Regions from separate parts of the Parazoarcus sp. PS-13 R2A genome, predicted to be linked through region 2. Evidence: predicted binding sites of a transcription regulator. Region 2 holds the regulator's gene; each other region holds the start of a gene.
The links. The regulator sigma-54, encoded in region 2, starts transcription at its own class of promoters, with help from an activator protein. The targets are predictions, from matches to a motif close to TGGCACGCTTNCTGCTNA.

Region 1 (4,215 bases), on a different contig from region 2:
AGTGTTTCAATGTCGTCTTCGCCGTCGAGATAGGCCCATGCCTGGCGGTAGCCGACGCAGCGCATCGAGGGCATGGACGTATTCAGGGTGTAGCGCTGGCGCAGTTGCGCAAGCTCGTCGATGAGTCCGCCATCCAGCATCTGCGAGAAACGATCTGCGATACGGTCGTGCAGCACCTTGCGGTCCGAGGGCGCAAGCGCGATTGGCAGCAGGCGAAAGGGCGGGGGTGTCATTTCGCGGCGGGCGTAGCTTTCAGCCAGCGGTCGTCCGGTGACACGAACGATCTCGAGTGCGCGCTGGATGCGCTGCGCGTCGCCGGGCTCGAGCCTGGCCGCAGCCTCGGGGTCGAGACGCGCGAGTTCCGCATGCATCGCAGGCCAGCCAAGACGCATGGCGTCATCGTCGATCTGCCGGCGCAGCCTGGCGTCGGCCTGCGGGAGTGCCGACAGGCCGTCGCGCAATGCCTTGAAGTACAGCATGGTGCCGCCGGCAAGCACCGGGATTCGCCCGCGAGCGGTGATTTCGGCCATCAGGCGCAGCGCGTCGTCGCGAAAGCTCGCAGCCGAGTAGGCTTCTTCCGGCGTGATGATGTCGATCAGATGGTGGGGGCAGACCGCCTGTTCTGCCGCCGTCGGCTTGGCCGTGCCGATGTCCATGTCGCGGTACACCAGGGCCGAATCCACGCTGATGATCTCGACCGGCAACGCGTGCGCCAGGGCCAGCGCGCTGGCTGTCTTCCCGCTTGCGGTCGGGCCGAGCAGAAGCAGTGCGGGTGGGAGGTCGGTGTGCGGCATCGGGGTCAGGACTGGGAGTTGGCCTCGCATTATCCTCGTGCCGTGGCGCTTTGGGGTATCCGGATCGGTGTGCCTGACGGAAGTTCGCATGGAGTCCGGTTCCCGAAGATGTGCTTAAAGAATGAGAATGGCATAATCGTATCCTTTCCGGTGAATTCCCGCGATGCGAACGAAGAAATGCCCCGTGCCTGGCCGGCAGGCGATTGCCCGTGTTCTGACTCTTGCGCTGCTCGCGCTGTCCTGTCCCGCATGGGCGCAACTGCCTCCGCTGATGCTCGCAGGGCGCTATCACGCGGATGTCGATCCGGCCGGGTACTGGGTGAGCGAGAAGCTGGACGGCGTGCGTGCGCTGTGGAATGGGCAGCAGTTGCTGTTTCGCAGCGGAAATCCGGTGGCTGCGCCAGCGTGGTTTGTTGCCGGCCTGCCGCCGGAGCCGCTCGATGGTGAGCTCTGGATCGGCCGTGGCCGCTTCGAGCAACTCGTGAGTGCGGTGCGCACTCAGGAGCCCGACGATGCGGCATGGCGTAAGGTGAAATACATGGTCTTCGATCTGCCCGCTCATGGTGGCACCTTCACCGAGCGCATCGACGCCATGGCGCGCATCGTAAGCGGTACGGGCCTGCCCTGGCTGCAACGCGTCGCACAGCACCGCGTCGCCGACCGTAAGGCCTTGCAGCGCGAGTTCGAGCGGGTTGTGCGGGCGGGGGGCGAGGGTTTGATGCTGCACCGGGACGATGCGCTGCGGGTGGCCGGGCGCACCGATGCCATCCTGAAATACGTGCCCTGGCTGGACGACGAGGCGAGAGTGATCGCCCACGTTCAGGGCAATGGGAAATACGCAGGCATGCTGGGTGCGCTGCTGGTCGAGGCGCCGGACGGTCGCCGGTTCCGGATTGGAACCGGCTTCACCGATGCCCAGCGCCGCGAGCCACCGCCACCCGGCACGCTGGTGACCTACCGCTATCGTGAGCTGACGGGCAAGGGGTTGCCCCGTTTTCCGTCGTTTCTCAGGGTCAGGGACTTGCCCTGATCCATGTCGCTCAGGCGCCGACGAGCAGCATGCCGGCACCGGCGATTGCCATGCCGATTGCGCGCTGCGCGTATTTGCCAAACCGCGATTCGGGCAGGTGGCGGGCTGCGAGGTAGCCGACGCCATGCAGGGCTGCAGTGGCCAGCGCGAAACCGGCCGTGTAGGTCAGGAGCGCGTTGCTGCCCATCTCGGCGTGGTGTGCATGGCCGTGAAACAGGGCGAACACGGAGATCAGCGGCATGGCCGCCGCCAGTGGCAGGCGTGCGGCAAAAGCGATCAGCAGGCCGAAGACGAGCACGGACGTCGCGATGCCGGCCTCGACAGCCGGAAGTTCGACTCCGCTCGTGCTCAGCGCAGCGCCACCCAGCATGGCGGCGACGAATCCCGCAGGCAGTGCCCAGCGCGCGACGCCCTTCTGGCGTGCTGCGAAAAGCCCCACTGCCAGCATCGCCAGAAGGTGGTCGAACCCGCCGAGCGGGTGACTGAGCCCACTGGCAAAGCTCATGGCTTCGTGGCCGGGGTGTGCAGCGGCAGCGCCGGCTGTGAGCAACAGGGTGAGGGCAACAAGGGCGCGCGGCTTGGACATGTATTTCTCCGGTGAGCGGTCATTCGGGTGTTGGATTGCGGCCGGATGAATCCGGCCGGCTTGCCGTTGAGGCTGGTAGCGGTTGTGGCGTGCCGGAATCGACTTCATCGACCGGCGAGGCCACTGCGCAGCGCCCAACGGCGTGCTTTGCGGGAGAATAGCAAATTGCGTGCCGCGTGTTGCATCCGGCTCGCCGGCAGGCTGTCAGGAATGTTCGTGCCCGAGGCCCTTGGCGGTCCGGGGGCGTCGGCGGCCCGAAATGGGGTCGTGACATTTGGATATTCGTGCTTGAATGCACTTTTCTGGTGCGTTGCACTGCCCCGGTGCGCCCGGATGCGCCCGAGCCTTCGTGAAGGTAGCGGCGCTGCCGGCGCGCAGCGGGCGGATGGCCGTCCGCCGCTGCCCGATTTCGCAGCAGTCTGAATTTGAGCTTCGTGGTCAGATACTTGCGGCACTTGTCCACAGCTTGTCACGCATCTTGTCTACGCCCGGTGGGGATAAGCCGGGGTTTCAGGCCGGCACATCTCCCCGTTCAGCGCGGTCGGCAAACTTATGCACGTACATGGCCCGGTCCGCGCTCTTGAGCAGGCTTTGCGCATCGAGGCCATCATCCGGATACAGGGCTTCTCCGATCGCGCCGCCGACACTGATCTCGACCGTGCTCTCGGCTTCGATGCAGCACAGGGGCTGACGCAGGACTTCCTCGATCTGGCGGCGGATATGGCCCACGGCTTCGCGGCTCGCAACCTGGTCGAGCAGGATGACGAACTCGTCACCGGCGTAACGGGCGACGAGGTCGCCTCCGCGGACGTTGGTCCGCAGGCGCTCGGCGATCTCCTGCAAAGCCAGATCGCCGGCGTCGTGTCCATACTGGTCGTTGATCTGCTTGAAACGGTTGAGGTCGATGAACAGCACGCCCAGCTTCGCAGCGCGGCGATCGCTGCGGGCCAGCTCAACCCGTTTGTTGAGTTTTTGCATGAAGGCGTCGCGGTTTGCGAGTCCGGTGAGCTTGTCCGTGCGCAAGCGGGTCTGCATGGCCTCGAAGCTGCGCGCCAGTGCGCCGATCTCGTCGTTGCGCGCCACGCCGACCGGTGCGTCGAGCTCGCCTTCGCCCACCTTGCGCACGGCCTCGCCAATGCGCCTCAGATCACCCGCAACCCAGCCGAGGATGCGCAGCCCGATAACGATGGCGATCACGACCGCCGCGGCCGCCAGCATGACCGTGCGGGTTGCGTTCTCGGTCACCCCGGACATGAAGTCGCTGGTCGGCATGGCGACGACGGTAATCCAGTTCAGGCCGGCCTCGTCCTGGATGCGGTCGAAGGCGACATGGATCTCCTCGCCTTCTTCGGTGACAAAGGTCAGTACTCTTGGCAGCGAGGTGGCATCGGGGGTGGCCAGGCGTTCCTGCACCAGGCGGTAGGCTGATCTGAGCAGCGGATGCGAGCTTTCGCGTGCCTTCAGACGGGCGCTGCTGCCATCGGGCAACTCCCGGATGTTGGGGCTGGCCGAGGACGCGATCAGGTTGCCGTCCTGCTCGATGATGAAGGCGATACCGTTGGGAGAAACCTTGAGCCGGCCAACAAAGTCGTTCAGCGCACGCAGGGAAATGTCGGTCGCGACCACGCCTTCGAAAGCGCCTGCGCTCGACAGCACTCTGCGCGCCCGTGTGGCGAGCAGTTCCCGCGTGCCGAAATCAATGTATACCGAGGTCCAGGTATGGCCTGTGACCCGTTTGCCGTCCTGATACCAGGGGCGGGTGCGGGGGTCGAAAAGCTTCGTTTCGCGCCGTTCGAAATTCAAAG
Region 2 (4,215 bases):
GTGCGTTCGGGCGGCGTGGACATCGTCGTCATCGACTCCGTCGCCGCACTGACCCCGAAAGCCGAAATCGAAGGCGAGATGGGCGACCAGCTGCCGGGCCTCCAGGCACGACTGATGTCGCAGGCGCTGCGCAAACTGACCGCCAACATCAAGCGCACGAACACGCTCGTGATCTTCATCAACCAGATCCGGATGAAGATCGGCGTCATGTTCGGCAGCCCCGAAACCACCACCGGTGGTAACGCGCTCAAGTTCTACGCTTCGGTCCGCATGGATATCCGGCGTACCGGTGCCATCAAGAAGGGCGACGAAGTCGTTGGCTCCGAAACGCGCGTCAAGGTCGTCAAGAACAAGGTCGCGCCGCCGTTCAAGGAAGCGCACTTCGACATTCTCTACGGAGAAGGCATCTCCCGCGAAGGCGAGATCATCGACCTCGGCGTGACTTACAAGATCGTCGACAAGTCCGGCGCCTGGTATTCGTACAACGGCGACAAGATAGGCCAGGGCAAGGACAACTCACGCGAGTTCCTGCGCGCAAACCCGGCGCTGGCTCGCGAAATCGAGAACAAGGTTCGCGCAGCGGTCGGACTCGGCGAAATGGCCGCGCTCGGTGGCGCGGCACCCGTCGCTTCCGAAGCCTGATCTCCGCCCCGTCCGGACGCTGACCCCTGATGGGCGAGCCGAGTCTGCGCGAACGCGCGCTGCGCCATCTCGCCCGTCGGGATCACTCGCGGGCGGAGCTTGCGCGCAAGCTGTCTCCATATGGCAGCGCCGAGGAGATCGAAGCCGTACTGGTTCGCATGAGCGAACTCGAACTGCTCTCCGACACCCGTTTTGCCGAAGCGTGGGTTCGCAGCAAGGCTGCCCGGTTTGGCAGCCAGCGGCTGCGCCACGAGCTCGCGAGGCGTGGCGTATCGAAGGACTTGATCGACGAGGCCATCGAGAGCGAATGTGTGGAATCCGAACTCGACCGCGCCCGTGCAGTGTGGCAGTCTAGATTTGGCCTCGCACCTGACGATCGCCGCGAATGGGCGCGCCAGGCGCGTTTCCTGCAAACCCGTGGTTTTTCCACTGACGTGATCTGCAAACTGTTGAAAGAAGCCCCCGATGAGTCTGCTTAAGGTCACCGGCCTGCAAAAGCGCTACAAGGCGCGCACAGTCGTCCATGATGTTTCGTTCGAGGTTGGCTCGGGCGAAGTGGTCGGCTTGCTGGGCCCCAATGGCGCAGGCAAGACAACCTGCTTCTACATGATCGTAGGTCTGGTGCGCGCCGACGGCGGCGAGATTACGCTCGACGACGCACGCCTGACCGATCTGCCGATCCACGCTCGCGCACGCCTGGGGCTGTCCTATCTGCCGCAGGAAATGAGCGTGTTCCGCAAGCTCACGGTCGCCGAGAACATTCGTGCAGTGCTCGAGCTCCGCGGGCTGCCGGTGGCGCAGATCGACGAACGCCTGGAAGAGTTGCTCGAAGAACTTGGCATTGCGCACCTGCGCGACAACACCGCCATCTCGCTGTCAGGCGGAGAACGCAGACGGTGCGAGATTGCACGTGCGCTTGCCACCGACCCGCGCCTCATCCTCCTGGACGAGCCTTTCGCAGGGGTCGACCCGATCGCCGTACTCGACATCCAGAAGATCATCCGCTTTCTGAAGGAGCGCAACATCGGCGTGCTGATCACCGACCACAACGTGCGCGAGACGCTCGGCATCTGTGACCGCGCAACCATCATTACCGACGGCCGCGTGCTTGCCAGCGGCAAGCCGCCCGAGATCATCGCCAACGAACAAGTGCGCCAGGTCTACCTCGGCGAACACTTCCGCCTCTGATTCCGGCACGCCCCCGACTGGCATCATGAAACCAACCCTTCAGCTCAAGCTCTCGCAGCACCTGACGCTCACCCCGCAGCTGCAGCAGTCCATCAAACTGCTGCAGCTCTCCACGCTCGAGCTCAACCAGGAAATCGAACGCTTTCTGCTGGAGAACCCGATGCTCGAGCGTGAGGACGGCGACGGCAGCGACTTCGCACCGTCCGCTGTCGGCAACGATGCGCAGCCCGCAACCGAGACCCCGCGCGAGACCAGCACCGAGACCACCCAGGAAGCCGAGCCCCGAAACGAGAACGAATCGGCCGACTTTGACGAAGGCATGGACTGGTCAGGCACCGGCAGCGGCGCCAGCAGCAAGAGCGACGACGACGAGGACAGCGACTTCCAGGAATTCCAGGCCGCAGGCACCTCGCTGCGCGACTATCTCGATCAGCAGGTTGCCCTGTCCCCGCTGACGGACCGTGACCGCATGCTGGTGCGCTTCATCATCGAAGCGCTCGATAGCGACGGCTACCTGCACCAGGAGCTCGAAGACCTGCTCGAACTGCTCCCGCCCGAACTCGACTACGACCTCGACGACCTCGCGATTGCCCTGCGGCACGTGCAGCAGCTCGAACCGGCGGGCATTGGCGCACGCACCCCCCAGGAGTGCCTCGGCCTGCAGCTGCGCGCCATGCCTGCAGGCAGCTGCCGCGACCTGGCGCTGGTCATCGTCGAACAGCACCTCGAGCTGCTGGCCGAACGCAACTTTGCAAAGCTCAAGCGCCTCACCGGGTGCGACGACGACGCCCTGCGCGATGCTCAGGCGCTGGTGTGCCGCCTCGACCCGCATCCGGGCTCGCAGCATTCCAACGAAGAAACCCGCTACGTCCTGCCCGATGTCGTGGTGCGCAAGATCCGCAACCGGTGGACGGTGTCGCTCAACGCCGAAGCCATGCCGCGCCTGCGCATCAACCAGCTCTACGCCAGCCTGCTGCAGCAGAACCGCGGCCAGGGCGGCGGTCTGACCGGCCAGCTGCAGGAAGCACGCTGGCTGATCAAGAACGTACAACAGCGCTTTGATACCATTTTGCGTGTATCTCAGGCCATCGTTGACCAGCAGCGACAGTTCTTCGATCATGGCGAGGTGGCAATGCGTCCATTGACCCTCAGGGAGATCGCGGACCAGCTCGAGCTGCATGAATCAACCGTATCGCGCGTCACCACCCAGAAGTACATGGCGACGCCGCGCGGCGTATTCGAACTCAAGTATTTTTTCGGCAGTCACGTTGCCACCGACACCGGTGGTGCGGCTTCTTCCACAGCGATTCGTGCCTTGATTCGCCAGCTGGTGGACGCCGAAGACAGAAAGAAACCCCTGTCCGACGCAAAGATTGCCGATCTGTTGGGCCAGCAGGGTATCGTGGTCGCGCGGCGCACAATCGCCAAATACCGCGAATCACTCAATATCCCGCCGGTCAGTCTGCGTAAAACGCTTTGATACCAAGAGGAGTTAACATGAATCTCAACATCACCGGACACCACGTTGAAGTGACACCGGCCATCCGCGAGTACGTCTCCGGCAAGCTTGACCGCGTGATCCGTCACTTCGACAACGTTACCAGCGTGAACGTGATCCTTTCCGTTGAGAAACTCGACCAGAAGGCTGAAGTCACCGTGCACGTGCGCGGCAAGGACATTCACGTCGAAAGCGCCGACGCCGACCTCTACGCTGCCATCGATGCGATGACCGACAAGCTCGATCGCCAGGTGCTCAAGTACAAGCAGAAGAGCACCGATCACCACCACGACTCGCACAAGCACCAGACTCCCGAGGCGTGATTTTTCACCAGGCCTTTCGGACCCGGGTGAAGTTATAATCCGCCGCTCAATTTGGCGGTCCGGCTTTGCCCGGGCCTGAGAGACCTTTCAGCGTTGCGTCCGCTCCGGCGGCGTTGCGTGAGCCCCAAAGCGCATGAGCCTCATCTCCCAACTCCTGCCACTTTCGAACGTGGTTGCCGACCTCGACGCCAGCAGCAAGAAGCGCGTCTTCGAACAGGCCGGCCTGTTGTTCGAAAACAATCAGGGCATCGCCCGCAGCATGGTGTTTGACAGCCTGTTTGCGCGCGAACGCCTTGGATCGACCGGCCTCGGCCAGGGCATTGCCATTCCCCACGGCCGCATCAAGGGCCTGAAGGACGCAGCCGGCGCGTTTCTCCGTCTAGAAGCCCCGGTGCAGTTCGATGCGCCCGATGGTCGTCCGGTGAACATGCTGTTTGTCCTGCTGGTACCCGAACAGGCCAACGAAACCCACCTTCAGCTCTTGTCGGAGCTGGCGCAGATGTTCAGCGATCGCAGCTTCCGCGAACAGCTGCAGGCCGCACCCGACGCACAGGCGCTCCACAC
Region 3 (4,215 bases), on a different contig from region 2:
ATCTCCGCGGGTTCGAGGCTGAACGGGTCGGTGTGATCCGGTGGCAGGGCTTCATCAAGACCGTCGGTATCAAGCAGGATGGCCGGACCGGCAAGGCCGGAGGCGTGCGGCACCGGTACCTCGGCGATGCCGATCACGGTGCCGGATGTCGGCGCATGTATCGGCGCGGAGATTGCTCCCTGCGCTTCGGCAATGAGTTCGCCGCGCAGCACATACTGCCCTGCCTGCACCAGTGGGCGTGCCGGCGCGCCGATATGCTGGGCAAGCGGCAGGATCAGCCGCGGAGGCAGAGGCAGCACCGTGATCTCGGTATCCGCGGCCGGATGTTTGCGGCCTTCGGGGTGGGCGCCCCAGCGCTGCAGCATGCGGCGCAGGAAGGAGGGGGTCGATAAGGCGGGGGTATTCATGGCATCACTCTCAGGCGCTGACCGGTTTCGGCCAGACCCAGGTTTGCTGTGTGACGGGCACCGGAGCAAGGTCGATGGCCCCGGTGGGGCAGACTTCTTCGCATTTCGCGCAGCCGGTGCAGGCCTCGCGAATCACCGAGTGGATCTGCTTGACGGCGCCCAGCACCGCATCGGTGGGGCAGGACTTGAAGCATTTCGTGCATCCGATGCAGATTTCCTCGCGCACCTCGGCGATGCGCGGCACCTGAATCTGGACGGCGCCGGCGTCGAGTGCGAGACCGAGTCGCGCGGCCAGCGCTTCGGCCAGCTGCAGGCCACCGGGCGGGCAACAGGTGGCAGGTGCGTTCCCTGCAATGAGCGCCTCGGCGGCGCCTGCGCAACCGGGAAAGCCGCACTGACCGCAGTTGGTGCCGGGCATCATGGCTTCGATTTCGGCTTCGACGCCGTCCCGTTCGACATGGAAGAAGCGTGCGGCAAGCCCCAGCCCGAGGCCGAAAACAGCGCCCATCACGGAGAGGCTAACTACGGCGATCAACATGTCGGCTCCTTTGAGAGTGTCGGTCAGTGGTTGGTGAGGCCGGAAAAGCCCATGAACGCGAGCGACAGCAGTCCGGCAGTTACAAAACCAATTGGCGCGCCGGCGAAGGCTGCCGGCACGCGTGCGAGCGCCAGGCGCTCGCGCAGTCCGGCGAACAGTACGAGAACCATGGTGAAGCCGGCTGCTGAGCCCAGCCCATAGACGACGCTGCGAACGAAGCCCGCGCCCTCCTGGACATTGAGCAGCGCCACGCCGAGCACCGCGCAGTTGGTCGTGATGAGCGGAAGATAGATGCCGAGCACCTTGTACAGGGCGGGCGCGTTCTTCTTGACCGCCATTTCGACGAACTGGACGGTTGCGGCGATGACCAGGATGAAGCCCAGGATGCGCAGATAAGCCAGATCGAAGGGGGCGAGCAGGGCATGCTCGAGCACCCAGGTCACGGCACTCGCGAGCGTGAGCACGAAGGTCGTGGCCATTCCCATGCCAAGCGCGCTGTCGATCTTGCGCGAGACCCCCATAAAGGGACACAGGCCTAGGAATTTCACCAGCACGACGTTGTTTACCAGCGCCGTGCCCAGCAGCAGCATCAACCATTCACTCATTGCCGACGATCTCCGTCATTGCGGTTTTCATGCTGTGTGTTGCATGAGACATGCCACAGTGGGATTGTCTGCAAGTAACTGATTTCATGGAGGTGTGATGTTTCAGGAGGTGCGCCGGCATGTTTCGAGTACGTCAGTTGCGCAGAGATTGTCGTAAACACGACAAGGTCTGTGGCGGGTTCCGCTGACGCCTGGCGCAGCCCGAAAAGCGCCGATTTCGTGGCAGGACAGGTTTCCCGCTGTCATGCACCGGACAAGTGCATCGAATTGTGAGGTTTGGCACAATGATTGCTAGAGACGATCAAACTGTCCCTTGAGAGGCTTCAATGTCGGCCCCTGATTCGATGCATGCCGTGTTCTCCGATGCCGTGTTCCACGATGCGGTAGAGCAATCTGCGATTGCGATCTCGATCACCGATGTCAATGCGCACATCCTGTATGTGAACCCGGCCTTTTCGGCGATCACCGGGTATGCCGCCTCCGAGGTGGTCGGGCAGCGCCAGTCGTTGTTGTCCTACAAATCGACACCGCGCTCGGTCTACCAGACGATGTGGCTGGCCCTGAAAAGCGGCCAGTCATGGACCGGGCGCCTGCTCAACCGCCGGCGTGACGGAACGCCCTATGTGGCCGAGCTGACGGTCACGCCGTTGCGCTCCGCCGCGATCAAGGGAGAGGAAACCCGTTACCTCGGCATGCACTGGGACGCCACCGAAGAGCACCGTCTGGCACAGCAGCTGAGCAATCACAAGCAGCTCATCGAGTCGGTGATCTCGGTGGCTCCAGTCGCGGTTGCGCTGCTCGACGTCGAGGGCAAGGTCGTCCTCGACAACCCTGCTTACCGCCGTGTGGTCTCCGACATGCGGGTGACCGAGCCCGCACATTCGGTGATGGATGCACTGCGTCAAAGTCTCGGTGAGAGTTTCAAGCATGCACTGGCTCACCGCCGTGCCTTGCTCAACCACGAACTGCGCTTCGATTCGGATTCGGGCGAGCCGCGCTGGTATTCGTGTTCGGTGTCGTGGTTCGAGGAGCGTCATACCAGCCCCGATGCGTTCTACGGCGATGGTTGCTCCGACTACATGCTGCTGGTGATGCACGACATCAGTGCCTCCAAGCGTCAGCAGGAGGCGCTGCGTATTGCAGCGATGCGCGCGATGCTGTCCGAGGGCGAATTCAACCAGAGCCTGCGCGAGGCATTGTCGGGGGCGATCTTTCAGTTGCAGGGGCCGGTGAATCTGATCTCGGCGGCGGCGAGTCTGCAGCGTCGCCGTGCTGGCGGTGCTGCAGGAGGTGATGCGCTCGCCAAGGCGCTTGCGGATGCGCAGCGTGCGGGAGAGGAGGCCATCTCCACCTTGCAGGCGGCCATGCCGCCCGAGCCCGAGGCGCCCACCGGACTGGTTAACCTCAATGAGGTTCTGCGTGACGTGCTGATGCTCGAGACAGAGACCTTCCTGTCAGCAGGGGTAACGGTCGACTGGCTGCCGGCGCATGTCCTGCCTTCGGTCCAGGGCAACCCCACCGCACTGAGGGCCCTGTTCCGGCAGTTGGTGACGAATGCGGTGGAAGCCATGAATGTGCGCGGCTGGACCGAACGCAACCTGAGCCTGAGCACCGAGGTGCGTGGCAAGTATGTGCGCGCGGCGCTGACCGATACCGGCCCGGGCATTCCCGACGAATTGCGCCTGAAAGTGTTCGAGCCCTTCTTCTCGACCAAGAAGGGACGCGCAGCAGGGCGCGGGGTTGGATTGTCGCTGGCTCAGGAGATCGTCAGCCGGCATCGCGGTGTGCTCGAGATCGATCCCGCGTATGCAGGCGGCTGCCGGCTTCTGGTAAGCATTCCTGCCTTGGGCCAGGTTCCCGTGGCCGATGAGGAGGGCGGAAGATGACTGCGAGCGATCCGCTGGACGAGGCACGCGCAGCCTGGCTCGAATCGTCGCTTGAGGCCTTGTATCGGGTCAGCCGGGTGTTGTCGCGTTCGCTGGAACTGCGCGAAACCCTTGCGGAACTCCTGCGTGTACTGGATGAGGAGTGCGGCTTCAATCGGGCCCTGGTTACCCTGAGCGAGCCGGATGGGGAGGCGATGGCGATTTCGGCCCTGCATGGCGTGGATAGCACGATCGATCCGGATATCCGCTGGCGTGCGGGCGAGGGTGTGATCGGCAGCGTACAGCAGCGCTCGAGGCCGCTCGTTCTCCAGCGCCTTGCCGAAAGCCCCGATTACCTGCGTCAGCGCGGGGTGTTCGACGCCGACGCACCCTTTATCGGCGTGCCGATCCGGGCCGCACATGAAACCGTCGGTGTGCTTGCGCTGCAGCCTCCGCTGGCGGTTCGGGAACGCCTCGACGACGATGCCCATTTTGCGGAGATGGTGGCAAACCTGATTGGTCAGACGGTGAGACTCTCCCGTCAGGTGCGCCAGGAACGCCGGGATATTTCGGAGGAGCGCGACAGTTTGCGGCGCACCGTGCGGAGCCATTTCGGCTTCGACAGCATCATCGGGCACACCGCCGTGATGCGTAAGGTGTTCGATCAGGTACGGCAGGTGGCGAAGTGGAACACGACCGTGCTGGTGCGCGGCGAGACCGGCACCGGCAAGGAGCTGATCGCCCAGGCCATCCATTACAACTCCCCGCGCGCAGCGGGGCCCTTCGTCAAGCTCAACTGT

Region 1: a site for sigma-54 is predicted at 2,568-2,585, ahead of AC22G6_RS03640 (HupE/UreJ family protein). Genes of this name have one in related genera too.
Region 3: a site for sigma-54 is predicted at 1,828-1,845, ahead of nifL (nitrogen fixation negative regulator NifL). Genes of this name have one in related genera too.

Annotation. Positions count from the first base shown of each region.
Region 1 is NZ_JBYEXN010000002.1:373,899-378,113, forward strand. It holds gene miaA (tRNA (adenosine(37)-N6)-dimethylallyltransferase MiaA) at 1-824, opposite strand, end outside; gene AC22G6_RS03635 (DNA ligase) at 958-1,824, shown strand; gene AC22G6_RS03640 (HupE/UreJ family protein) at 1,835-2,410, opposite strand; gene AC22G6_RS03645 (diguanylate cyclase domain-containing protein) at 2,921-4,215, opposite strand, start outside.
Region 2 is NZ_JBYEXN010000009.1:64,492-68,706, reverse strand. It holds gene recA (recombinase RecA) at 1-642, shown strand, start outside; gene recX (recombination regulator RecX) at 672-1,121, shown strand; gene lptB (LPS export ABC transporter ATP-binding protein) at 1,108-1,830, shown strand; gene AC22G6_RS10250 (RNA polymerase factor sigma-54) at 1,856-3,310, shown strand; gene hpf (ribosome hibernation-promoting factor, HPF/YfiA family) at 3,328-3,651, shown strand; gene ptsN (PTS IIA-like nitrogen regulatory protein PtsN) at 3,785-4,215, shown strand, end outside.
Region 3 is NZ_JBYEXN010000003.1:281,156-285,370, forward strand. It holds gene rsxC (electron transport complex subunit RsxC) at 1-407, opposite strand, end outside; gene AC22G6_RS05175 (RnfABCDGE type electron transport complex subunit B) at 418-945, opposite strand; gene rsxA (electron transport complex subunit RsxA) at 969-1,550, opposite strand; gene nifL (nitrogen fixation negative regulator NifL) at 1,877-3,436, shown strand; gene nifA (nif-specific transcriptional activator NifA) at 3,433-4,215, shown strand, end outside.